DNA from 3 places in the Xanthomonas graminis pv. graminis genome. Region 2 is predicted to be linked to each of the others. Evidence: predicted binding sites of a transcription regulator. Region 2 holds the regulator's gene; each other region holds the start of a gene.
What was found. Region 2 encodes HrcA, which represses chaperone genes, less so after heat shock. Its sites were predicted from a motif close to TTNGCACTCNNNNNNNNNGAGTGCNAA; they were not measured.

Region 1 (3,268 bases), 2.0 Mb from region 2:
CCGACTACGGCAACCTGGCCACCATCGGGCGCATGGCCGCGATCGTGCACCTGGGCCGGCTGCAGCTGTCCGGCCTGCTGGCCTGGTGGTTCTGGCTGGCCGCGCACGTGTTCTTCCTGATCGGCTTCCGCAACCGCCTGGTGGTGCTGCTCAACTGGGCCTGGGCGTACTGGAGCTACCAGCGCGCGGCGCGCATCATCCTCGGCGACGACGCGCGCCAGGGCGCGCCCGCGCCGCCGCCGGACGCGTGACACCCCTGGGGCGCGGCTGCGATCCTGGCCGCCCTTTGCCACTGTGCAGTGCCCTCTTGGCGACCTTCCTGTTCCTGCTCGACCTGCTCGGCACCTTCGTGTTCGCGATCAGCGGCGCCACCGTCGGCGTGCGCCACCGCCTGGACCTGTTCGGCGTGCTGGTGCTGTCGTGCGCGGCCGCGGTGTCCGGCGGCATCGCCCGCGACGTGCTGATCGGCGCCACCCCGCCGGCCGCGCTCGGCGATGCGCACTACCTGGGCGTCGCCTGCCTGGCCGGGCTGCTGACCTTCTACAGCCACAACACGGTCGAGCGCCTGCGCAACCCGGTGCAACTCTTCGACGCGCTCGGCCTGGCGCTGTTCGCGGTGTACGGCACCAGCAAGGCGCTGGCGTTCGGCCTGGGCCCGCTCAGCGCGACCCTGCTCGGCATGCTCAGCGGCATCGGCGGCGGCATCGTGCGCGACCTGCTGGTGGCGCGCACGCCGGTGGTGCTGCAGGCCGAGCTGTACGCGGTGGCGGCCTTGCTCGGCGGCGGCGTGGTCGCCGCAGCGCATGCGCTGCACCTGCCGCAGCCGTGAGGATTGGCGATCGGCGCCACGCTGTGTTTCGGCCTGCGCTTCATGGCGATCCGCTACGGCTGGCACCTGCCGGTGGCGCGGCCACCGCGGGAGCCGTGACCGGCAACACGCGCGTCTGCACCGCGGGCGGCATGCCGGTTTCCACGCGTCTTGCGCAACGAAAAAGGCCCGGAAAACCGGGCCTTTCTGCTTGGCGGATGGATCGTCCGCAACTACGCAACCCTTACGCCACGAACAACGCCTTCATCTTCTTCAGCGCGTTGGCTTCGATCTGGCGGATGCGCTCGGCGGACACGCCGTACTCGTCGGCCAGCTCCTGCAGCGTGATCTTGCTGTCGGCATCCAGCCAGCGGCGCTTGATGATGTCGCGCGAACGCGCATCCAGTTCGGCCAGGCCTTCGCGCAGCAGCTGCAGCTGGTTGCCCTCGCTGTCGGCGCGCTCGTAGGCCTGCGAGGGATCTTCCTCGGCGGCCATCAGGTAGGCGGCCGGCGACGGCGGCGCGTGGTCGTCGTCGTCGTCGGACGGCGCATCGAAGCCGATGTCGCGGCCGGACAGGCGCGACTCCATCTCCAGCACCTCGCGTTCGGACACATTGAGATCCTTGGCGACCGCGGTCACTTCCGCCGCGTTCATCCAGCCCAGGCGGGTCTTGGACTTGCGCAGGTTGAAGAACAGCTTGCGCTGCGCTTTGGTCGTGGCGACCTTGACGATGCGCCAGTTCTTCAGAATGTACTCATGCATTTCGGCACGGATCCAGTGCACCGCGAAGCTGACCAGGCGTACGCCCATTTCCGGGTCGAAGCGCTTGACCGCCTTCATCAGGCCGATGTTGCCTTCCTGGATCAGGTCGCCCAGCGGCAGGCCGTAGCCGTTGTAGCCGCGGGCCACGTGGACCACGAAGCGCAGATGCGAATGGACCAGTTCGCGCGCCGCGTCCAGGTCTTCCTGGTCGCGATAACGCACCGCCAGCGCGCGCTCCTCTTCGGAGGTCAGCACCGGAATCTGATGCACGGCGCCGATATAGGCATCCAGCGAACCGAGCGGACTGGGGATCGGAAGATTGTTGGCCACCAGCGCGGTGGCAGGGATGGTCTGGCTCATAGGGCTCATCTTAGCAGTCAACTAACTAGACTGCTGGGTACAGTAAAAAGTTCCTGCGTTCTGTTTATGCAACATTCGACTCAGGAAACGGACTGTGACGGAAGCCATTGGAACACTGGGCAAGGCAGGCGTAACCGGTTACGAGCGCCAAAACTAGCACCGCTCCTGCGAAATTTGCGTACACGCGGCGCACCTCGGGCATCGCCGTCGAACCACGGTTCAGCCGCCGCCCGCCGCCGCGTCCAGCGCCGCGCGCGGCGGCAGGCTCCAGTCGATCGGCGCGGCGCCGCGGCGGCGCAGGTAGTCGTTGGCCGCGGAGAAATGCTTGCAGCCCAGGAAGCCGCGGTGCGCCGACAGCGGCGAGGGATGCGGCGCCTTCAACACGCGGTGGCGGCGGGTGTCGATGACCTTGCCCTTGGCCTGGGCATAGCTGCCCCACAGCAGGAAGACCAGGCCTTCGCGCTCGCGGTTCAGGGTGTCCACCACATGGTCGGTAAAGCCCTCCCAGCCCTTGCCCTGGTGCGCGCCGGCGCGCCCTTCCTCGACCGTGAGCACCGCATTGAGCAGCAGCACGCCGCGCTGCGCCCACGGCAGCAGGCAGCCGTGATCGGGACGGCGGATGCCCAGGTCGTCCTCGATCTCCTTGTAGATGTTCAGCAGCGACGGCGGCACCGGCACTCCGGGCAGCACCGAGAAGCACAGCCCGTGCGCCTGGCCGTAGCCGTGGTACGGATCCTGGCCGAGGATCACCACTTCGACCCGGTCGAACGGGGTCGCGTCGAACGCGGCGAAGATCTGCCGCCCGGGCGGGAACACGCGTGCGCCGGCCGCCTTGCGCTGGCGCAGGAACGCGGCCAGTTCGCGCATTTCCGGGCGCAGCAGCCAGTCGCCGATCTGCGCCTTCCAGGAGGGTTCCAGCTGGATCCGGGTGTCGTCTTCGCTACGCATGCAGGGTCGGTGGAGGTGTCGGTCAGAAGGTCACGGCATTGTCGCTGAGCTTGGCCAGGCGCAGCTGGAACAGCACCTTGGTGACCAGCAGGCGCTCCTCGATCGGCTTTTGCACCAGGTCGTTGGCGCCGGCGCGCAGCAACTCGGACTGGTTGTGCGGGTTGCTGTCGCCGGTCATCACCAGCACCGGCATGCGCCGCTTGCCGTAGGCGAAGTCGATGCGGATGCGCTGCACCACGTCGCGGCCGTTGAGTTCGCCCTTCAGGGTGACGTCGGTCAGCACCAGGTCGATGCGGCGGGTGGTGCGGCCCAGCGATTCGGCGGTGAGCAGCGCGAACGCGTCCTCGGCGGTCAGCACGTGCACCACGTGCAGTTCCTGGCGCTCGAGC
Region 2 (3,268 bases):
GGCCGATGTCCTTCTGCACTTCGGCGTCGGTGAACTTGCGGCCGATCAGGCGCTTCACCGCGTAGAAGGTGTTCTTCGGATTGGTGACCGCCTGGCGCTTGGCCGAGGCGCCCACCAGCACTTCGCCGTCCTTGGTGTAAGCGACGATCGAGGGCGTGGTGCGGTCACCCTCGGAATTTTCGATGACGCGGGCCTTGCCGCCGTCCATGATCGCCACGCACGAATTGGTCGTGCCCAGGTCGATACCGATGATCTTGCCCATTGGATGACTCCTGAAAATTTCTGGTGTCCGGCCGCTGCCGGGGTCTGGTTCGGATATAGGGATGGCCGCAGGTCATTCAAGCCATCACCGCAAATTAGCGTTGCGCCGCGGCCGCGCCCGATTCAGGCGCCGCGCACCGGCGCCGCGCGTCAATCGTGCTTGGCGACCACCACGAGCGCCGGCCGCAGCAGGCGTTCGTTGAGCAGGTAGCCCTTCTGGAACACCTGGACCACATGGCCCGGGGCGACGCCGTCGGCCTCGGCCTGGCTGATCGCCTGGTGGTGCTCCGGGTTGAACGGCTGCCCGGTCGGGTCGAGCAGGGTCAGGCCGTTGTCGGCGGCGACCTTGAGCAGCTGCTTGTAGGTCAGTTCCAGGCCGTCGCGCAGCGGGCTGGGCTCGCTGCCGGCGGCGCTCAGGCCGGCGTCCAGGCTGTCGAACACCGGCAGCAGGTCGCCGAGCAGGCGCTCGTTGGCGAACTTGCGCGCCTGCTCGACGTCGCGGGCGATGCGCTTGCGCTGGTTTTCCAGGTCGGCACGCTCGCGCAGCGCATCGGCCTTGACCAGCGCCAACTCGCTGCGCAGCATCTCGATCTCCGCCTGGAGCGGATCGGAGGCCGGCTGCTGTGCCTCGGAGAGGTGTTCAGAATCGAATTCGGGGTGATCTTGGTTCATTTCCGGTTCCCTGGCGGGAGATGCACCCGCCCTACCGCACCACCTATGTGGGCGTGTGCGGCGGATTCAAGATGCTGTGTTGCGTGTTCGGGACTCGGGACCGGGGACCGGGGACCCGGGGATACGCGGCCTGGGGCTTGGCTGGCTGGCGGAAAGGGGTGCCGGCGCTGCGGGCGCGGGGCGGTCAGCGTTCGCTCGGTGGGGTCGGGTCCAGGGCCGCGCCGAGGACTTCGGCGGCGGTCTGCACCAGCGGGATCACCCGGTCGTAGTCCATGCGCTTGGGGCCGATCACGCCCAGTACGCCCAGCACCTGGCCGCCGGCCATGTACGGCGCGGTGACCAGCGACACGCTCTCCAGCGGCACCACCCCGGTCTCCTCGCCGATGAAGATGCGCACCCCCGGCGCGCGGATGGTGCGCTCCAGCAGCTGCAGGATCTCGCGCTTGCTGGCGAAGATCTCGAACAGTTCGCGCAGCCGTTCCAGGTCCGACAGGTCCTGCACCCCCATCAGCTTGGTCTGCCCGGCCAGCACCATGTCGTCGCCGGCCGGGGCCAGCGCCTGCTCGGCCAGCTCCACGCTGTGCGCCAGCAGCAGTTCCATCTCGTCGCGCGCATGGCGCAGGTCGCGCACCAGGCTGGCGCGGATGTCGGCCAACGCGCGCCCGGCGAAATGCGCGTTCAGGTAATTGGCCACCCGTTCCAGCTCGGCCGGCTCGTAGGCCTTGCGCGGTTCGATGACCCGGTTCTGCACCTCGTTGTCGGCGAACACCAGGATCGCCAGCACCCGGCGCGCGTCCAGCGGCACGAAGTCGATATGCCGGAACGCGAACTGCTCGCGCTTGGGCGCGCTGACCACGCCGACGAAGTGGGTCATCGCCGACAGCAACTCCGAGGCGCTGCCGAGCAGCGCCTGGGTGCCGGCGGCGTTGTTCATCTCCGCGCGCAGCCGCGCCACCTCGCCCTCGCCCGGCGGACGCATCTGCACCAGGCTGTCGACGAACACCCGGTAGCCGGTGGCGGTGGGAATGCGCCCGGCCGAGGTGTGCGGCGAGCTGAGCAGGCCGGCGTCCTCCAGGTCGGCGAGGATGTTGCGGATCGTCGCCGGACTCACGTCCAGCCCGGCGTGGCGGGCCAGGGTCTGCGAGCCGACCGGCTCGCCGTCGCGGATATAGCGCGAGATCAGCGTGCGCAACAGCTGCCGGGCGCGTGGGTCGAGCGAGGAGTGGACCGGGGAGGCGGGCATGCAATCAATCCGTGAGACTGGACACTAGATAATGGCTGCATGCCGGCTTGGCAAGTGATTGGCCCACCTCCCCCCGCGTGCTAGCGTTGCGCGGCCCTGGATTGCGACCCCCATGCTCACACATCTCTCGATCAAGGATTTCGCCGTCGTCCGCGGGACCGAACTGGAATTGGGCCCTGGCATGACCGTGGTGTCCGGCGAAACCGGCGCCGGCAAGTCGCTGATGGTGGATGCGCTCGGCTTCCTGTCCGGGCTGCGCGCGGACAGCGGCGTGGTCCGCCACGGCGCCGACCGCGCCGAACTGTCGGCCGAATTCGCCGTGCCCGAGGCCGCCCCGGCGCGCGCCTGGCTGCGCGAAAACGAACTCGACGACGACGACCAGTGCCAGCTGCGCCGGGTGATCCGCGCCGACGGCGGCTCGCGCGCCTGGATCAACGGCCGTCCGGTGACCCTGTCGCAGCTGGCCGAACTGGCCGGCCACCTGGTCGAGATCCACGGCCAGCACGAACACCAGGCGCTGCTCTCGCGCGGCAGCCAGCTCGGCCTGCTCGACGCCTACGCCCGCAACGAGGCCGAACGCGCTGCGGTGCGCGCCGCCGCCGCCCGCTGGCAGGCGCTGCTGGCCGAGCGCGAAACGCTGCTGGCGCAGGGCGACGTGTCCGACCGCATCGGCTTCCTCGAACACCAGCTGGCCGAGCTGCAGCGCGAGGACCTGGCGCCGGCGGCGATCGCCGCGCTGGACGCCAACCATCGCCGGCAGGCCCACGCCGCGGCGCTGATCGGCGCCTGCGAGGGCGCCGCGCAGCGGCTCAACGGCGACGAGGCGCCGGCGGTGCTGGCCCTGCTGCAGCAGACCCGCCACGAACTCGGCAAGGTCGGCGAATACGAGCCGCGCCTGGCCGAGGTCGAGGCGCTGATCGACAGCGCCACGATCCAGCTGGAAGAGGCGCTGGCGCTGATCGACCGGGTGCGCGACGACCTCGACGCCGACCCGGCGCAGTTCGAGGACATGGAGCGCAAGCTGGGCCGGCTGCACGACCTGGCGCGCAAGCACCGGGTCACCCCGGACACGCTGGGCGAGCACCGCGACGC
Region 3 (3,268 bases), 1.5 Mb from region 2:
GTCGGGTTGGGCTTGAAGCCGCTCAGCACCCGCACTGCGATCCGGTGCCGGTATAGGTAGTAGCCGTCGGCGATCTTCCAGTGCAGCTCGATGCGGCCGCGCTCGGGCGCCCGTGCGGTGAGCACGAAGGCCTGATCGACCGGCAGCAGATCCTTTTCGTCGACCGCCAGGGCGGGAAAGGCGGCCAGGGCCAGCAGGCACAGGGCGGCGATACGGTGAAACACGGTCATCGGCTTACGGTTCCTCACGGGTTTCGGCGTACACCCACTGCAGGTAGGCGGGCAGGCCGCCGGCCACCTCGACCTCGATCAGTTCGGGAACGTCGTAGGGGTGCAGTTCGCACAGCCGCTGTTGCAGCGCGGGGATGCGGTCGGTGGCGGTCTTGATCAGCAGCAGCACTTCCTCGGCCTGCTCCACGGCGTCCTGCCAGCGATAGGTGGCGTGCACGCCGGGCAGGCGGCTCACGCACGCGGCCAACCGTTCTTCGACCAAGACCCGGGCAATCCGCGCGGCGCTGGCCGGATCGGGGCAGGTGCTGAACAGTAAACGGAGTGGGGGCGAAGACATGCGGCCGACAGTATAGGGACGCCGGCAGGGCTTTGCCGGGCCTGGTTCGGACATGAGTACAGGTCTGCGGGTGCCTGGTTGCGGGCCGGTGCGCGATGGCCGCGAGCGCGTGGCCGGGCCTGCTGCCGGGCCGTGCGGCGGCGAACCGATCCGCCGCGGGAAATGCCCGGCGGCCTGGAGGCTGCGCACGGCCGCAGCGGCCCGGCGGCCATCCGCCGCCGAGCCTTCAATGCGGTGCGAGCGCCTGCGGATAGCCGACGGTGGCGATGCGCACCTGTCCGCCGCAGTTGACCAGGCTACCGGCCGGCACCGCGGTGCTGGCGTAGACGGCGGCGCTGCCGGGGTTGCTGCCGTTGTACAGGTAGACCTTGTAGCCGCTCAGGCTCTCGCCGGCGGTGGCGACGATCTCCACGCCCTCGCCGCTATCGCCGGCGGCGGTGGCATCTTCGTAGTGCAATGCGTTGATGAACACGGCGGCCTGGACGTGGCCGGCCAGGGCCAGCAGACAGGCGAGAGGTAGGGCAATGGCGGATCGCGTCATCGACAACTCTTCCCCGCCCCGGGTCTGCGAGCCTGGCCTGCCACTCTGGCAGCGTTGCGGAATTCGGGAAGCAGTTCCGCGGCCGGGCCGGCCGCGGAAACGAAATTTTTTTGCCGCCAGCCCTTGAAAGAGCGCCGGCCAGCACCACATCTTGCGCATCCCGGCGTACCGGGTTTTTTCGCGAGCGTTGCTGGCAGTCGTCACGTGCGAGTGCTAACATCGCCAGCCTTTCCTAGACCAATCAATCACTTAAAAGGGTCTCTCTCATGAGCATCAAGCCGCTTCACGACCGCGTCGTAGTCAAGCCGATCGAAGCCGACGAAATTTCCGCCGGCGGCATCGTGATCCCGGATTCGGCCAAGGAAAAGTCCACCAAGGGCGAGATCGTGGCCATCGGCAGCGGCAAGCCGCTGGACAACGGCAGCGTCCGCGCCCCGGCGGTCAAGGTCGGCGACAAGGTCATCTACGGCCAGTACGCCGGCTCCAGCTACAAGGCCGAAGGCGTCGAGTACAAGGTGCTGCGCGAAGACGACATCCTCGCGATCGTCGGCTAAAACGCCGCCGATCGCGGGATCGGGAGTGGGGGTTCGCGATTCGCGCTGCGCTCGCCGCGGCGCGATCCCGGATCTCCCCCGAATCCCGCTCTTGGCCAATCCCTAATCCCCAATCACGCATTCCGGAGTTACACACATGGCTGCCAAAGATATCCGTTTCGGTGAAGACGCTCGTTCGCGCATGGTGCGCGGCGTCAACATTCTCGCCAATGCCGTCAAGGCCACCCTGGGCCCGAAGGGCCGCAACGTCGTGCTCGAGAAGAGCTTCGGCGCGCCGACCATCACCAAGGACGGCGTCTCCGTCGCCAAGGAAATCGAACTGGCCGACAAGTTCGAGAACATGGGCGCGCAGATGGTGAAGGAAGTCGCGTCCAAGACCTCCGACAACGCCGGCGACGGCACCACCACCGCCACCGTGCTGGCGCAGGCGCTGATCCGCGAAGGTTCCAAGGCGGTCGCCGCCGGCATGAACCCGATGGACCTCAAGCGCGGCATCGACCAGGCGGTCAAGGCCGCCGTGGTCGAGCTGAAGAAGATCAGCAAGCCCACCGCCGACGACAAGGCGATCGCCCAGGTCGGCACCATCTCGGCCAACTCCGACGAGTCGATCGGTCAAATCATCGCCGACGCGATGAAGAAGGTCGGCAAGGAAGGCGTCATCACCGTTGAAGAAGGCTCGGGCCTGGACAACGAGCTGGACGTGGTCGAGGGCATGCAGTTCGACCGCGGCTACCTGTCGCCGTACTTCATCAACAACCAGCAGAGCCAGTCGGCCGACCTGGACGACCCGTACATCCTGCTGCACGACAAGAAGATCTCCAACGTGCGCGACCTGCTGCCGGTGCTGGAAGGCGTGGCCAAGTCGGGCAAGCCGCTGCTGATCGTGGCTGAGGAAGTGGAAGGCGAAGCGCTGGCGACCCTGGTGGTCAACACCATCCGCGGCATCGTCAAGGTCGTGGCGGTCAAGGCGCCGGGCTTCGGCGATCGTCGCAAGGCGATGCTGGAAGACATGGCCACCCTGACCGGCGGCACCGTGATCTCCGAGGAAGTGGGCCTGGCGCTGGAGAAGGCGACCATCAAGGACCTGGGCCGCGCCAAGAAGGTGCAGGTCTCCAAGGAGAACACCACCATCATCGACGGCGCGGGCGACAGCTCGGCGATCGAGTCGCGCATCAAGCAGATCAAGGCGCAGATCGAAGAGACTTCTTCGGACTACGACCGCGAGAAGCTGCAGGAGCGCGTGGCCAAGCTGGCCGGTGGCGTGGCGGTGATCAAGGTCGGTGCTTCGACCGAGATCGAGATGAAGGAAAAGAAGGCGCGCGTCGAAGACGCCCTGCACGCGACCCGTGCGGCCGTGGAAGAAGGCGTGGTCCCGGGCGGCGGTGTGGCCCTGGTGCGCGCGCTGACCGCGATCGGCGATCTGAAGGGCGCTAACGAAGATCAGACCCACGGTATCCAGATCGCGCTGCGCGCGATGGAAGCGCCGCTGCGCGAGATCGTCACCAACGCCGGTGAAGAGCCGTCGGTGATCCTGAACCGGGTCAAGGAAGGCACCGGCAACTTCGGCTACAACGCCGCCAACGGCGAGTTCGGCGACATGGTCGCG

Region 1: rpoH (RNA polymerase sigma factor RpoH) is a predicted target of HrcA. The motif match lies at 1,942-1,968, and genes of this name have one in related genera.
Region 3: KHF85_RS18205 (co-chaperone GroES) is a predicted target of HrcA. The motif match lies at 1,299-1,325, and genes of this name have one in related genera.

Annotation. Positions count from the first base shown of each region.
Region 1 covers NZ_CP076255.1:682,190-685,457, reverse strand. Annotated here, with positions in the region: gene KHF85_RS02925 (NAD(P)/FAD-dependent oxidoreductase) at 1-251, shown strand, start outside; partial or broken gene KHF85_RS02920 (trimeric intracellular cation channel family protein) at 308-928, shown strand; gene rpoH (RNA polymerase sigma factor RpoH) at 1,053-1,931, opposite strand; gene ung (uracil-DNA glycosylase) at 2,151-2,879, opposite strand; gene KHF85_RS02905 (response regulator) at 2,902-3,268, opposite strand, start outside.
Region 2 covers NZ_CP076255.1:2,683,884-2,687,151, forward strand. Annotated here, with positions in the region: gene dnaK (molecular chaperone DnaK) at 1-262, opposite strand, end outside; gene grpE (nucleotide exchange factor GrpE) at 412-933, opposite strand; gene hrcA (heat-inducible transcriptional repressor HrcA) at 1,118-2,176, opposite strand; gene recN (DNA repair protein RecN) at 2,289-3,268, shown strand, end outside.
Region 3 covers NZ_CP076255.1:4,192,535-4,195,802, reverse strand. Annotated here, with positions in the region: gene KHF85_RS18220 (protein-disulfide reductase DsbD family protein) at 1-230, opposite strand, end outside; gene cutA (divalent-cation tolerance protein CutA) at 235-567, opposite strand; partial or broken gene KHF85_RS18210 (endonuclease) at 818-1,108, opposite strand; gene KHF85_RS18205 (co-chaperone GroES) at 1,375-1,662, shown strand; gene groL (chaperonin GroEL) at 1,799-3,268, shown strand, end outside.